3 regions of the Methylobacterium sp. 092160098-2 genome follow, and region 1 is predicted to be linked to each of the others. Evidence: riboswitches for the same ligand, from Rfam matches in the RefSeq annotation. Region 1 holds a riboswitch; each other region holds the start of a gene.
The links. A riboswitch is a leader RNA that binds a small molecule or an ion and turns the genes downstream of it on or off. The one in region 1 is predicted to bind cobalamin.
Positions count from the first base shown of each region.

Region 2: it holds a riboswitch for cobalamin, as region 1 does, so the genes downstream of both, PQI07_RS11690 (TonB-dependent receptor) here and PQI07_RS02915 (TonB-dependent siderophore receptor) in region 1, are expected to answer to the same signal.
Region 3: it holds a riboswitch for cobalamin, as region 1 does, so the genes downstream of both, PQI07_RS34315 (TonB-dependent receptor) here and PQI07_RS02915 (TonB-dependent siderophore receptor) in region 1, are expected to answer to the same signal.

Region 1 covers NZ_JAQPZJ010000001.1:644,556-649,778, forward strand. The annotation lists gene PQI07_RS02910 (ABC transporter ATP-binding protein) at 1-293, opposite strand, end outside; gene PQI07_RS02915 (TonB-dependent siderophore receptor) at 293-2,380, opposite strand; cobalamin riboswitch at 2,617-2,823, opposite strand; gene PQI07_RS02920 (hypothetical protein) at 3,390-3,590, opposite strand; gene PQI07_RS02925 (patatin-like phospholipase family protein) at 3,921-4,970, opposite strand; gene PQI07_RS02930 (alkyl/aryl-sulfatase) at 5,065-5,223, opposite strand, start outside.
Region 2 covers NZ_JAQPZJ010000001.1:2,493,861-2,499,083, forward strand. The annotation lists gene PQI07_RS11690 (TonB-dependent receptor) at 1-1,629, opposite strand, end outside; cobalamin riboswitch at 1,763-1,960, opposite strand; gene PQI07_RS11695 (hypothetical protein) at 2,673-3,005, opposite strand; gene PQI07_RS37860 (DUF6538 domain-containing protein) at 3,040-3,444, opposite strand; tRNA gene PQI07_RS11700 (tRNA-Ser) at 3,531-3,622, opposite strand; gene PQI07_RS11705 (glycosyltransferase family 2 protein) at 3,635-4,483, opposite strand; gene lysA (diaminopimelate decarboxylase) at 4,480-5,223, opposite strand, start outside.
Region 3 covers NZ_JAQPZJ010000003.1:442,887-448,109, reverse strand. The annotation lists gene PQI07_RS34325 (RluA family pseudouridine synthase) at 1-294, opposite strand, end outside; gene PQI07_RS34320 (NUDIX hydrolase) at 437-871, opposite strand; cobalamin riboswitch at 1,011-1,203, shown strand; gene PQI07_RS34315 (TonB-dependent receptor) at 1,488-3,671, shown strand; gene PQI07_RS34310 (PepSY domain-containing protein) at 3,665-5,122, shown strand.

The DNA.
Region 1 (5,223 bases):
TCCAATCCCGATTGCCCCGGATAAAGGGCCACCTGCTCCGGGATGTAGGCGGTGCGCGCCCGGGCAGCGATGGGATCCGTCCCTGCATCGATCCCGCAGACCCGGACCTCCCCCGCATCGGCCTTCAGGAAGCCAAGGATGAGGTTGATCGTGGTGGTCTTTCCGGCACCGTTGGGACCGAGCAGGGCATAGACCTCACCCGCGCGCAGGGTGAGGTCGAGACCGCTGAGGGCGGTCCTGCCTCCGAACTGCTTGACGACGCGGCCGAGCGCCAACACCGGCTCAACCGCCATCAGAACCGCACCGTCACGGAGCCCGTGATGCGACGGGGCGAGCCCGGATAGACGCGGAATACGTTCAGTGAACTCTCATAGTAATCGGTGTCGAATATATTCTCGATGTTGAGCGCCACGCGGGCGTTGCCGAATTTGTAATAGGCCAGCGCATCGACCGCGATGAAGCCCGGCAGGGTGAAGCCGGACCCCGCCGCGTCGCCCGCCCGCTCGCCCACGCCGCGCACGCCGCCGCCGATCCCGAAGCCGCGCCACGCGCCTGCTGGCTCGTAGACCGCGAGCAGGCTGCCGGAGTGGCGGGGCACGTTGACCAGGGGGGCGCCGACCGGAAGCACGTTGTCCTTGGTAACGCGGGCATCGGCATAGACGTAGCCGGCCAGGAGCTTCAGTTCCGGCGTGATCTGTCCTTGAGCCGTCAGCTCAAAGCCCTGGCTGCGCACGGCGCCGGCCGCGAGGGAGAAGCCGGTATTCGCCGGGTCGGGCGTGAGCACGTTCTCCCGCTCCACGCGGAAGGCGGCGGCGGTGAGGAGCAAATTGCCGCCGAATAATTCGGACTTGGCGCCGACCTCGTAGCCGAGGCCGGTCTCGGGCGGCAGCGCCGTGCCGCGCGTGACGGCGGCGGCGTCGGTGCCGATATTCGGCCGGAAGCTCGTGCCGACATTGGTGTAGAAGGCGAGTTCCGGGATCGGCCGGTAGACCAGGCCCGCCCGGGGCGAGGCCGCGACCCGCGACTGGTCCACTTGGCTGCGCACCACGCGCTCGCGGAAGCTCTGCTCGAAGATGTCGAGCCGAAGGCCGATCAGCGCCCGCCATTCCGGGCTCAGGACGATCTCGTCCTGCGCATAGAGGCCGGTATTGGTGATGCGCTCGATATTGTTGCGTGGGATGGTGATCGGCGGCAGCGCCTGTCCGTAGACCGGCGAATAGATGTCGAGGGCGAAGGGGCTCGTGCGGAAGTTCGAGCGCAGATAGACCGTCCGGCTGTCGGTGCTCTCCCGGTCCATGCCGAGGAGGAGCGTGTGGCCGATGCCGCCCGTATCGAACCGCCCGATCAGGTCGGCCTGACCGACCGCCACGTCCCAGCGATAGTCGCGCACGTTGCGGTCGCGAAAGACGGTGCGGTTGTTGGCGGCGATTCCGCGGATCTCCGCCGATTCCCCTTCCAGATCGCCGGTGTTGAAGTAAGCGGCGAGCCGCATCTGCCAGTTCTCATCGAAGCGATGATCGACGCGGACCTGCAGCGAATTGTTGTTCTGGTAGGTGCTCTGACCGGGCTCGCCGAGGAACCGCGAGAGCGGCAGGAAGCCGAGCTGGCGATTGAGCGCGATCACGCCCCGGTCGAAGACGATGCGGTTCTTCACGAACTCGGTCTCGACCGTAACGCGTGTGTCCGGCGTGACCTGCCAACTCACCACTGGAGCCACGAGCAGCCGGTCGCTGTCCACGAAGTCGCGGAAGCTGCCGGCCCCCTGTGCGGCGAGATTGAAGCGATAGAGGACCGTCCCGTCCGCGTTCAGGGCACCGCCGGCATCGATGGTGCCGCGGGTCAGACCGAACGAATCGACCTGATTGCCGAACTCGACGAACCGTTCGGCGGTGGGTTGCTTGGTGATGAGGTTGACGAGCCCGCCGGGATCGCTGCGTCCGAACAGGGCCGCCCCCGGTCCCTTGAGCACCTCGATGCGTTCGATGTTCTGCGCGTCGGGCGGAGGCGGGGTCCCGCGATTGAGGGGGAAACCGTTCTTGTAGATCTCCGAGGTCGTCACACCACGAATGGCGTAACTGAAGATCGAGAGACCCCCGAAATTGTTCTGCTGGGCGACGCCGGGCAGATAGTTGAACGCCCGGTCTACGCGGGTGGCGGCGAGGTCGGTGATCGTCTCCCGCGGCGCCACGGACACGGCCACCGGCACGTCGATCTGCGGAGTGGCGGTGCGCGTGGCGCTGACGGCCGTGCCCGCTCCGTATCCCGGCGTCGGGCCGATCAGGCCGATGGTGCCGCGCCCGGAGGCCGTCGTGCGGCCGGCACCCTCCCCGACCTGCTCGACCGAGAGTTCCTCCAACGTCACGCTCTCCTGCGCCCGCACGTCCTCGATCGGAAGCCCGGCCGAGAGGACAGCGGCGAGCGCCAGCCGCCGACCGCGATGCGGAGTCCGCGGACGACGCGCTGATGGCGCTGAAAACCGCGCAGGCTCGCCGAGAGACGGACGTTCGGAGGTCGCCACCACACACTCGCTGTTGCCGGGTGGAGGCCACGGGGATACGGGCAGCGTCGCCCACGAGACGGCGACACCGCGCGCTCCGCCGGGGCACCCCGCCCGAGGGACGTCATCGTGCCGAAGGCAGGTCTCCTGGCTCACGGGTCAAAGCGCCCGCCGGACCTTCCCAGTGCAAGCACCAGTGGTCATCGGTGGCAGGCGCTCGCCGCTCACAGTTGCGGGGGCAGCTTCGGATTCGCTCCGAAAAGCGCACCGAATTCCCGTCTTAGCTCCGGGCCGGGACCCGAAGAACCTTGGCCGGACGATATTCGCCACCGGCGCGCATCCGGTCAACGGGCCTGACGAACTTTGTAACAGTGTTACGTTACGTGTGGCGCTATGGACACAGTCCGATCCCCAATGGAATGCACGGCTCTCACGTTGCGGTGATGGACCGGATTGGGCTCGGACGACGCGGGTCCGAATGAGATCGGCGGGCCGATGGCGGCTGGATATGCGCCATGCTGAACCGAACGGACGAGCGGTCATCGACGCCCTGTTTCATGCGCCGCTGGGCGCCGAGCGTCTCAGCTGAATGGAAATCCGATGGTCCGCTCTTGGCATCGTGTTGCTGACTGTCGAACGCGCGGCCCGAGCTCATGATTCGGCATACGGTCCTTCGGTGACCCGCTCCATCTCAGGGCCGGCCTTGCCGTCCAGCCGTGGATCGCGGCATGCGTCATCGCCGTGGTCGCGGTGGCCCCGTGCCAAAACTTCTCGTTCGGCACGAACCCGATACCCTGACCGGCTGGCTTTGCACCAGGCACATGCTCTCGATCGGTTCGGTTCAAAGCCAGCCGGTCAAGTCAGTCGTGCATTTGCGGTCGCTCGATCGCCCCTACATCTTCCGCTCGCGATGGATACGCTTCTTCTTCGGAAGTGCCTTGTGACGGCCGATGGTGACCCTGGCTTCCGACACCGTCGGTCCGGCCAGCGCCTTGCCCGGTGTGGGGCCAGCGGCCGTCGCGTCCGCGAACGTCGCGAAGGTCAACAGGGGTAAGGCGGCCAGCGCCGCGCGAAGAGCCCGGATCGTGTGCATAAGCGTTCACTCCTCTGTCTGTGGGCGCCGGGCCGTTTCCGGGGCCGGCCGGATGCGACGAGCGGTCTTCGGTGTGAAGGTGCTCCCCCGGAATCGGGCCGGTCCGACTGCGAAGTGCCGCGCCGATCATGCGCGTGAACCGGTGTGAAGAGGCTCGGGCAGAGGCCCATTTAGTCTGACAAGATATCGTCGATCTGCAACGCGCAAGACTGATAAATGGAACACATGCTGTATTTATATTAAATAAATATAAGACATAAATCAATATAGGCGCCTTGATTTTGATCAAGTTCTGCGAGCTCTGCCACGCGACGGAGCGTTCCGGCTGCGTCAGACGCCTTCGAGCAGTCGGTCGAGGTCGAAGGACGGACGCCGGCCTAGATCCGGCCCATGATCGGTCAGGAACGTCGCGGCGCTCCGGCGTCCCTCGTCCCGAAGCATCGTCAGGAATGCCCATTCCGCATTGAGCTTCGAGGACGAGCCCAGCTCGGCGACAACGTCGCTGGCGATGCGGTGCATGCGCATGGCCGCCCATCGTGCGCACTCGGAATTGTCCGTGGGCGCGACCTGCCGCAGCAAGGCCATCATCCGCAGTTCCTTGAGCAGGACCGCGTTGAAGGAGATCTCGTTGAGCCGGTTGAGGATCTCCCGGGCCGAGGTCGGCGCTTGTCTGCGCTCGACCGGATTGACCTGCACGATGATCGTATCGCGCGACTCGCATTCGCGGACCAGGGGGGTGATCGTCGGGTTTCCGGAATAGCCTCCATCCCAGTAAGAGGCACCGTCGATCCGCACCGCCTGGAACAGGGTCGGCAGGCATGCCGAGGCGAGGAGCACGTCGGCCGTGACCTCGGCGTTGCGGAACACCCGGCCCCGGCCCGTATGAACATCCGTCGCGGTGACGAAGAGCTTGATCCGGCTCCGTGCGATGCGCTCGAAATCCAGCCGCGAGTCCAAGATCTGTCTGAGCGGGTTGAAGTCGTGCGGATTGAGGTCATACGGGGAGAAGACCCGCGCCATCAGGTCCGCGGCCAGATACAGAGGCGCGGAATCGAGCGTCCAGCGGCCCAGTATCACGTCGAGCGGGCTGCGCTGCAGCGGGCTGAACCGGGCCGCGCGCGAGACGGCGTCCCAGAAGGTCTGGAGTGCCGCGCGCGCACCGGTGGCCCCGTCCCGCTCGTAGCCGTCGATGAGGACGGCTGCGTTCATGGCACCGGCCGACGTCCCGGAAATGCCGTCGATGCTCAGCCAGGGCTCCTCGAGCAGGCGATCGAGGACCCCCCATGTGAAGGCGCCGTGCGCGCCGCCGCCCTGCAGGGCCAGATCGATCAGGACCGGATCCCGCCCCCGCCTGCCCGCCGTGATCGCCTCATCCGACATGGGACCGATACCCTCATCCCGTGAGCACCTCTTCCGTCGCCCTGCCGCCATCCCGGACCGCGACCGGCTGCGGAGCAAGAGCGGCTTTCGCCGTCTACTCGGCGACCGCCTCGCCGGAATCGGCCCGATACGGGTCGGACTGCACGCGATTGGCGGCGCCGCGCACCTTGGTGCCGGGCAGGATCTCGAATCGCGGGTCGAACGTCACCATCGTGGCGGCCAGCCGGCTCAGGATGCCGGCGTCGCCCTCGAC
Region 2 (5,223 bases), 1.8 Mb from region 1:
GTTCTCTGAGGCGAAATCGAGCCGGAACAGGGCGAGGCTCGTCTCCAGCCCGGCAATGGACCGGTTGCGCAGGCCGATCTCGTAGCCCGTGGAGGGCACGAGGAAGGGCGAGCGGGTCGTGTTGAACAGCGAGGAGGTCGGATCCACCGTGGCGGTCACGCCGCGCACATCGTTCGAGTGGAAGCCGCCGCCGTAGTTCACGAAGAGTTCGGTGTCGAACCACGGCCCGAGCGTCAGGCCGAGCTTTGGGTTGACGATGCCATCGCGCGCCTTGCCCGAATTGGCTGGCGTGTCCGAGACGACGCTGGCGTAGTATCCGTCCGCGCGGAAACCGACGCTGGTGCGCAGCCAGTCGGTCCAGCGCACGCGGTTGTCGAAGTAGAAGGCTCCACTTGTCTCCACCACCCGGTCGTCGAGCACGCCCGAGCGATACTGCCGGTTCGTTGTGTTGAACAGGCCGACGCGGATCGAGTCGGTGCGGGTCTGCACGCCGATCTCGTTTTCCATCGGCCTCCCGAACAGGTCGCCCTGGAAGATATGCAGGGCCTCACCGCCGCCGATGATGCGCTGATCGAGCTGGTGGAACTGGTCGCCGTTCACCGGATCATTGAGGAAGTAAGTGAAGTCGTTGAACAGGTTCAATTGGGATCGGATGACGTAGGCCGAGGCCCGCGTCACGCCCGTGTCGTCCGTTGCGCTGAACTTGCCCGAGAGCGAGAAGCGCGAGGTGTCGCCGCCATCGGTCGGGTTGATCGTGCCGTAGCGGCTGATCAGCCCCTCCGTCACAGCGCGCTCTGGGATCTGGTTGGTGGCGGTCCAGCGCGCCGCATAGGCCATGCCGGTGACCGAGAAGCCGTCGAGCGGCGTACCCTGGCTGTAGCGGGCCACGCCGTTGATCTTGCGCAGGGCGTCCGGGACCACCCACGGGCCGTCGTAGACCTGGGCTTCCCCCGCGAGGAGGAGGTTGCCCTCACCGAGTGGTACGGTAGCGATCGAGAGCGCGCGCTTGTAGCCGAAGCTGCCGATGGAGGTCAGGGCGACGTTTTTCGCGGTCGTGTCGAGATAGTCGATCCGCACGGAGCCCGCAGAGGCGAAGTCACCGTCGCGGACGAAATACGGACCCTTGTGGAATTCCACCGCGCCGACGAGTTCCGGGATCAGGAAGTTGATGTCGGCGTAGCCTTGTCCGTGGGCATGGGTTCGCATGTTGAGCGGCATGCCGTCGAGGAACAGGGCTATGTCGGTGCCGTGGTCGAGGTTGAACCCGCGCAAGAAGAACTGATTGGCTTTGCCCTCGCCGGAGTGCTGCGTGACGATCAGGCCCGGCACCGACTCCAACACCTCGCCGGGGCGCGTCACCGGACGGCTGTTAAGCTGTGCGCCCGTGATGACACCCGAACTGGCGGAAGCCACGGGGGTGCTGATCCCACCGATCCCGGTCGTACCCCCGACGTAGCCCGCGCTCGCGGCCGGACCGACGCGCGGCGATGCGGATACGGCTGTGTCGGCGGTGACCGAGATCTCCTCCAGCGTCGTCTCGGTGGTCGCCGCACTCGGCGTGGAGCGGTCCTGAGCTGCGGCCGCCGAGGCCAGGGCGGCGAGGCCGACGCCCGACCAGGTCGAGAGCATTCGGATGGTGGGACGACGGGACACGGGAGCCTCGGGCGACGGGAGTGGCACGTCACCGCGAATGAGGTCTCCACGCCCAGCGTCAGCCCGGCGCTTCGACACCCGTCAGGACACCCCGCCCGACGCGTTTCGCGTGTGACCACGACTGACGGCAGGTCTCCTGGCTCGCGGGTCACCGCCCTCGCACCGTCTTCCCGGATGAGGCACATCCAGTGACGCGGTGGTGCTGGGCTCGCCGCTTACAGTTGCGGGGGCAGCCGCGGCTTCAGGGCAAGCCCTTCACCGCGTTCCCTTTTGATCCCCGAAGGGAACCGTCGCTGTCACCATCCGTCGCCTTGTCAGGCCACGTCAAGCCATGAGGAAGATCGGCGACCGTGTGTGGCCTCGCTGTGACAATGGGGTCCGTAACCTCGCCGTTATCGAACGGTCGCTTCCGCGCATCGCGCCAATTACCGCGTCACACCCATTGCCGAACTTGACCGGACGCGAAGCGACACGGTTTGGCTATAAGAGGCTTGATCACCTGTGGTTCGATCGCCCGATCTAAAGCCTCGATGGCGGCTCGGAGTTGCTCCGGTCCGAGTCCTGACGCGTATACGGCAAGGCCGAGCGCGGCTTGGCGTGACCCATAAGCTCGGCGATAACGCTGCTGTTTACTGTTGTGGTGTGCGTAGAGGCCCGTTGGAGATAAGTTGCGAAGTATCGTCTGAAGCTATGGACATCGACCTGTTTGCTGGGCCCAAGCACCTTCTGGCAAAAGGTGGCAAATCGCTTCACCACGATCCAGCTTCGCTTCCCGTCCGGCCCCGCGGGCGTGAGACCCGAGCATACCCAGCCGTCTGACGAGCGTGCAACGCGCTGCTGCAAAATCGGCCAAGCTGATCCATGAACTGGTACGACGCGCCGGGCATGCTCCGTTTTCCGTGAGAGATGCGGAACGCTCGCCCCTCTGTGCGCATGTCGGCGGTGCGAAGCTGGCAAGGCTCGCTGATGCGGCAGCCGGTCAGTAAGCCGACCCGCATGAGGTCGAACAGCACCGTCCCCTACCGCTGGCCCATGATCGCCACAGGATCAGCCGTGAGGAGCGTGACAAGCTCATCAGCGGTGTCGGCGCGCTTCGATGGCTCCTGCCTCGATCCGTTCGCGACGCTACCCTGGCCCAGCCACGGATTGTCGGCGACAAAGCCACGCTTGATGAGCCGCTGCCACATCGAAGAGAGCGCCGCGATCTGTCGATGGACCGTGGCCTGAGACGCCCGACTCCGCAGGAGCACGTCGCTGACGAACTCACCCGCGGTGCGTCGATCCACGCCGCGGACGGCATAGTTTGACGGCTGAGTTTGTGCGAACTCCCGGACGGCAAGGGCGTGCTGCATCCGAGATTGCTTGGTCTGGACCCATCGATCTCCTTCAACCAGCGCTCCAGCGTCGTGAGCATTGTGGTCTGGCGCGATGAGCCCCCTGGATGAGCATGATCGCGGCCATCCTTTCGGGTCGTCTCTTGGGGAGAGAATGAGGCGTTGGGTCGGGGCACTCGCGCCCGGTATCGTCGCGGGACCGTCCTGAACCGGTCAGGGCAGCCGCCCGGGCGGGCTCCCAACCGTCCGATACGGTCTGCGCACCGATCCAGTCCCAGAGCAGCGCCAGCGCGATCCACCGTCGCTGCCGCGCAACAGCCTCGGTGCTCGCGTCGAGAGCCCGGACGAGGTGGGTCTGTCCGACCGTGGAGACGAGATGGGCTGGCACCCTGAGTCGCAGGGACCAGCGCCCACGACGGCATTGCAGGTGGTCGGGGTGCCGCACCTTTGGCCTCATCCCGTACGGCTACGATGACGCTGTGTCCCCAAAGCTGGCCGGACGAAGCGAGAAAAGTGCTGCTTTTACAACATCTTAGGGCTAAATGGCGGAGACGGAGGGATTCGAACCCTCGATACCCATTTCTGGGTATGCTCATTTAGCAAACGAGTGCCTTCAGCCGCTCGGCCACGTCTCCGGCGCTCTGGCTCTAGAAGGTCGGATCCGGCGGGTCAACCCGATCCTGGCGGGCGGCGGCCACGCGGCGGCGCTCGACATGCTTCGCGACGCGCAGATGCCGCGAGATCGCGTAGTTCATCGCCGTCAGGAAGCCGTAGGTGCCGCGCACGAAGTGGCGGCGCCCGAGATAGGCCTTCAAGAAGTTGCCCGGCAGTTCCACGAACACCCGCCAGGTCGGGATCACCACGCCCCGCGTCTCCAAGTCCTCCGCCTGCTGGTCGGAGTAGCGATTCAGCTTGTCGAGCTGGTCGCCGAGCGAGCGCACCGAGAAATGATGGATCACGCCCCTGAGCCGCCCCGGCGTGACGCCGGGTTCCAGCGCCACCCGGTCGTGCACCGGCGAGGCGGCGTAACGGCCCCGGTCCTTCCTGTAGAGCCGGACCGGCGTCAGGGTGTAGGCGAGCGGGTGCGGGCGGCCCTCGCCGGGAAAGATCTCCGCGATGCCGATCCGCCACGCCGGCCGGCGCGGCTCGCCCGCGGCCCAGAGGGCCCGGATCTCCCGGACGAGATCCTCCGGCACTACCTCGTCGGCGTCGAGGTTCAGGAGCCAGACATGCCGGCACTGCTCCTCGGCGAACCGCTTCTGCGGGCCGTAGCCCGGCCAGGGATTGTGGATCACCCGCGCGCCGAGCGCGGCCGCCAGCGCCTGCGTGCCGTCGGTGGAGCCCGAATCGACCACCACGAGGTCGTCGGTCAGGCCCCGCACCGCCCGGATCGTCGCGCCGATCCGGTCCACCTCGTTGTGGGCGATGATGAAGACCGACAGCGGCAGCCGCCGGTCGGCCGCCGCGACCGACGGGGATGCGGGCGCGCCGCTCACGCCAGCCAGTCCGGCACCCGGTCGAGGGCGATCAGCGCGTCGACGTCGAGGCGCGGTCGCACCACGGCCGCCCGGTCGCCCCGCACCAGAACCTCCGGCACCAGGGGCCGCGTGTTGTAGGTGCAGGACTGCACCGCCCCGTAGGCGCCGGCGCTCATCACGGCGATCAGGTCGCCCGCCGCCACCGCCGGCATGTCACGGTTGAGAGCGAGATAGTCGCCGCTCTCGCAGACCGGACCCACCACGTCGGCGACGAGGCGCGGCGTCCCGGAACTTGGCTCGAGGACCGGCCGCAGGGCGTGATAGGCCTCGTACAGGGTCGGGCGGATCAGGTCGTTCATCGCCGCGTCGACGATCACGAAGGTGCGCCCCTCGCTGTGCTTGACGTAGAGCACCCGCGTCACCAGGATTCCGGCATTGCCGACGATCATCCGGCCGATCTCGAAGACCGGCCGCAGGCCGAGCGGGGCGAAATGCGGCCGCAGGGTCGCCGCCAGGGCGGCCGGATCCGGCGGCGGCGCGTTGTCGTCGCGATAGGGGATCCCGAGACCGCCGCCGAAATCGATGTGGCGCAGGGGATGGCCGGCCGCCATGAGCGTCCGGGCGAGGTCCGCCAGCAGCCGGGCCGCGTCGGCGAAGGGCGCCAGATCGGTGATCTGGCTGCCGATATGCATGTCGACGCCGTGCACCGCGATCCCCGGCAGGGCGGCGGCAGTGGCGTAGACCGCCGGCGCCCGGGT
Region 3 (5,223 bases), on a different contig from region 1:
GCCGGGCTTCGCCGCCAGCGGACCGCGCGGCGCGGCGGCGTCGCGCCGCGGCTTCGCGGGCCGGGCCGGGGCTGCGGCTGCGGCGCCCTGCGCACCCCAGGGATCGCGCGCACCCGCATCGTCGCCGCGATTGCGGGCCGCGCGCTCTGCAGCGTCGCGGGCGCTGGTGCGCGGGCCCGTGCGGGCACGGCCGTCGGCCTGGAACTTGCCGGGCTTGAACTTGCCCGCATCGAACTTGCCGGCCTGAGGCTTGCGCCCCTTCGGCCCGCCGCTTTTGGGAGGTCGTGTCGTCATGCTTCCGCCGGCACCCGTCTCCGCTTCGGACGGAGCGTCCGGGCGCATGGGCCGCGGCGTCGCGGACGTCCGGACCGATGGGATTGCACGGCTGTAGCATCGCCCGCGCGCAGCGGCAAAGGCGGCAGCGCGATCGCGCCCGTCAGGGCTCCGCGTCCCACGCCGCGCGGAGCCAGGCCTTCAGGCCGGTCGGGAAGAGTTCCGGCCCGCCCGGGACGTCGAGCCCGTCGAGATCGCACCACCGCGCCACGCAGGCGGTGCCGCAATCCTCGTGGAAGACGAAGCGCTCCTGTCCGTCGAACCGGCCGGGCGGCAGGGCGACCGGGAACAGGAACAGCACCTCGTGCCCGACCTGCCCCTCGTGCAGGAAGATGTTCTCCACGACGCGCGGGCCGCCGAGCACCGTGACGGTGATGCCGAGCTCCTCTTCGAACTCCCGGATCAGCGCGTCCTCGGCCCTCTCACCGAACGCAACGCTGCCACCGAGGGGCCGGACACCTGTCAGCCGCCCGTCATCCGCATGGATCTCCGCCACCAGCAGGCTATCGCCGCGCCGAGGGAGCCCCAAGGCCTTCACGCGGATCTCCGCAGGGGGACGCCAGACCGTCATGCCGAACCGGCTAGATCGTTCCCGACGGCGCCGCAACGAACCGGCGGGCCGCCGCGTCGATCCACGACAACTCCCGGACGTGCGGTTGACGCCCGGACGCACGACGGCCAAGCTGTTCCTCGACGGTTCCCCTCGGGGATCAAAAGGGAACGCGATGAGGGGTCCGCCCCGAAGCCGCGGCTGCCCCCGCAACTGTAAGCGGCGAGCCCTTCACCACCACGTCACTGGGTCACCCCGGGAAGACGGTGCGAGGGCGGCGACCCGCGAGCCAGGAGACCTGCCGTCAGCCGTGGTCACACGCGAAACGCGCCGGGCGGGGTGTCCTGGCGGGTGTCGAGGCGCCGTCAATCCCGAGGGGAGGCGGCCGCCGAGGCCTCGTTCGCGGTGACGTGCCACAGCAAGCGCGCCCGCGACGCCGTTCCCATGTCCGTCTCCACCGTTTCGCGACCTGCGATCCCTGTTCCGGGGGGCCTCCGCGCACCCGTTCAGGCTCAGGTTTCCAGATGGTCGAGGCATTGTAATGTTATTACAATGCTTATAGGACAAAGGGGCCGGCGCGCGCCGTGCACGGACCGCTTCCCCCATGCTTCTCTCGATCCATCGCGCCCGCTCCGGCGGGCCGGCTCCCCTCTGCGGCGTTCTCCTCGCGCTCCTCGCCAGTCCGACCGCCGCCCAGGAGGCCGTCACCCTGGATGAACTCGCCGTGGCCGGCGCGGGCGGAGACCCGAACCACGCTGCACCGAACGGCCTCAATTTGCGCACCCCCGACCGGACCGCGAGTCGCCTCGGTCTGACGCCGCTGGAGACGCCGGCCAGCCTCGACATCGTGTCGGGTGAGACCGCGCGGCTGCGCGGCCAGGATACGATCGCCGAAGCCGTGACCCAGGACGCCACCGGCATCACCACCATCGCGGCACCCGGCAACGGCAACGGCGCCTTCACATCCCGGGGCTTCGCCGGCCCGAACTCGATCCAGCAGCTCTACGACGGCACGCGCTTCTACGTCGGCGCCAACACGGTGACCTTCCCGTTCGACACGTGGAACGTCGAGCGGATTGAGGTGCTCCGCGGCCCGTCTTCGGTGCTCTACGGCGACGGCGCCATCGGCGGCGTAATCAACGTGGTGCCGAAGAAGCCGGTCTTCGTGCCGATCAACGCCGCCCGCGCCGTTGTCGGCACGGATAGCGTCGCGCGCCTTGCGTTCGATTCGGGCGGTGGAATCGGTCAAGCGGAGTTCGGCGACACCTTCGCGTATCGCCTCAACGTCAGCGGCAATCGCGCCGACGGCTGGATCCGGCCGGAGGGCGATTTCCGCAACCTCGCGGTCTCGGCCGCCCTGCTGTTCCGGCCGAGCGCCGATCTGGCGTTCACCCTGAGCCACGATTTCGGCTACCAGGAGCCCGCCCGCTACTGGGGCACGCCGCTCGTCGAGGGACGGATCCCGGATCTCATCCGGTTCAACAACTACAACGTCCGGGACGCGAAGATCACCTGGGCCGACAACTGGACCCAGCTCAAGACCGAATGGTCGCCCTCGGCCGACATCACGATCCGCAACACCGCCTACCGGCTCACCAGCCGGCGCCACTGGCTCGACGTCGAGCAATATTCCTACAACCGCGGCACCGGGCTGGTGGACCGGGGCGACTATCTGGAAATCTACCACAGCCAGGAGCAGGTCGGTGACCGGCTCGACGCGACGTTCCGGGGCAGCCTGTTCGGCTTGCCCAACCAGTTCGTGGCCGGGTTCGACGTGAACCACATCGACTTCCGGCACACCAACAACTTCTACTTCGACCAGCCCACGAGCGTGCCGCTCGTCGGCTACGATCCGGGCCTCTTCCCGCAGAACGGGCGAGCCCGTCCGGCCTACGCCACGCAGACGAGCCAAGCCTCGGTCTTCGCGGAGGACCGTCTGATCCTGTCGGACAAGCTCTCGTTCCTCACCGGCGTGCGCCTCGACGTACCGACGCTGAATCGGGAGGACCTGCAGACGGGATCGCGGTTCGAGAAGACCTACCGGGCGCTGGGCTACCGGTTCGGCCTCGTCTACAACCCGACGCCGGACAGCGCGCTCTACGCCCAGTACAGCTTCGCCACCGACCCGGTGAACAGCCTGATCACGCTGAACCAGTCGCTGGCGGGCTTCAAGCTCGCCACAGGCGATCAAGTCGAGATCGGCGCCAAGGGTCTTGCCTTCGACGGTGCCGTGGAATGGACCATCGCGGGCTACCGGATCGTCAAGGACAACCTGATCTCGGCAATCCCCGGCCAGCCGACGCTGTCCACGCAGGTGGGGAGCCAGTCCTCGCAGGGATTCGAGCTGGCCTTGGGCTGGCGCTTTGCTCCGGGCTGGCGGCTGGACGGCAACCTCGCGCTGCTGCACGCGCAGTACGACCGGTTCGACCAGACTGTGAACGGCGCCACCGTGTCGTATGCCGGCAATCAGCCGATCGACGTGCCGGAGCGGGTGGCCAACCTCTGGCTGACCTGGGACGTCTACCGCGACTGGATCGCGCGGGTCGGGCTTCAGAACGTGGGGCAGGTCTACAGCGACTTCGGCAATACGGCGCGGCGCCCGGCCTACAACCTCGTCAACGTGGTCCTCGACCATCAGGTCACGGCGGAGTCGCGCCTGTCGCTGCGGGTCTACAACCTGTTCGACAAGGTCTACGCGATCAGCGGCAATGCCGTGAACGGGGTCGGGACCAACTGGCTGCTCGGGCGGCCGCGCTCGGTCGAGGTCGCCTACACGGTGACGTGGTGAGCCTGCCGCGGCGGCTCGGCAAGGCGGGACGGCGCTGGCTGCTGCTGTTCCACCGCTGGGCCGGGATCGCCGCGGGGCTGTTCTTCGCCCTGTGGATCGGCTCCGGACTGGTGATGCTCTACGTGCCGTTCCCGGCGCTCACCGGGGCCGAGCGCCTGGACCGACTGGCACCGATCGCCTGGGAGCGCGTCGCGGTGGCGCCCGACGACGCGCTGCGGGCCGGCGGTCTTGCCGGCGTGCCGGCGGCCTTCGCCCTGGAGATGCGCGGTGCGGAACCGGTCTACCGGATCGCCGACCGCGAGGGACGCCGGGCCACGGTCTCGGCGCGGACCGGGGAGCGGCTCGGCCCGCTGACGCCCGAGGATGCGTTGCGTCTCGCGGCCGAGGGGATTCCGGGCGCACATGTCGATCCGGTCGAGCGGGACCAGTGGACCGTCACGGCCCGGTACGATCCGCTCCGGCCGTTCCTGAAGGTCGTCCTCGACGATGCGGCCGGGACCGAGCTCTACGTGTCTCAGGTCACCGGCGAGGTCGCCCTCGACACGACCCGCTTCGAGCGCGGCTGGAACTGGGCCGGCGCCGTGGCGCATTGGATCTACCTGACGCCGCTGCGCGCCCGGGCCGATCTGTGGCGGACGGTCCTGCTGTGGCTGTCCGGCTTCGCCGCCCTCGGGGCGCTGAGCGGCCTCGCGATCGGGATCTGGCGCCTGCGCCTCCGCCGCCGCTACGCGGGCGGGGCCGTCACGCCCTATCGCGGTCTCGCCCGCTGGCACCACCTGTTCGGCCTCGCGGGCGGAATCGGACTCAGCACCTTGATCCTCAGCGGCTGGATTTCGATGAACCCGAACCGCTGGTTCTCGTCGAACGCTTCGCCCGCCGAGATCCGCGCCGCCTATGCCGGACAGCCCGCCCCCCTCGGCCTCGACGCCGGAGCCCTGCGGGGCTTCGCAGAGGCCGGAACCCGCGCGCTGCGCTTCGCCGCCATCGGCGGGTCTTGGTGGATCGTCGCCGACACACCGGCGGGAGCCCGGAGCCGCAGGGCGGATGACGGCACGCTCCTCGATGCCGCCGCTCTCGCGCGGGCCGCCGGTCCGGCCCTGCTCGGCGGATTACGGACGGCAGAGACCCTGACCGCCTACGACCTGTACTGGTATCCGCATGGGATCGACCCACGGCCGCTTCCGGTGCTGCGCCTGCGCTTCGCTGATCCGGACGCCACGTGGCTCCACGTCGATCCCCGGGACGGGACCATCCTCCAGCGCCTGGATCGCTCCGGCCGCATCAACCGCTGGCTGTTCGACGCCGCGCACCGCCTCGATCTGCCGGGGCTCAGCGGCAACCGCTCGCTCCACGATGCCGCCCAATGGGTCCTGAACCTCCTGGCGGCGGGGATCGCGGTCACCGGTCTGGTCGCGGGCTGGCGCCGCCTGCGCCGCGTTCTGTCGGCCTAGGAGGCCGGCCGAGGCTCCCGGTGCCCGACGCGGCCGATCACGCTCGGTTGGTCGTCACGCCGAAAGCGCAGTGACCCGGTGCCCGCCGACAGCGCGACGTC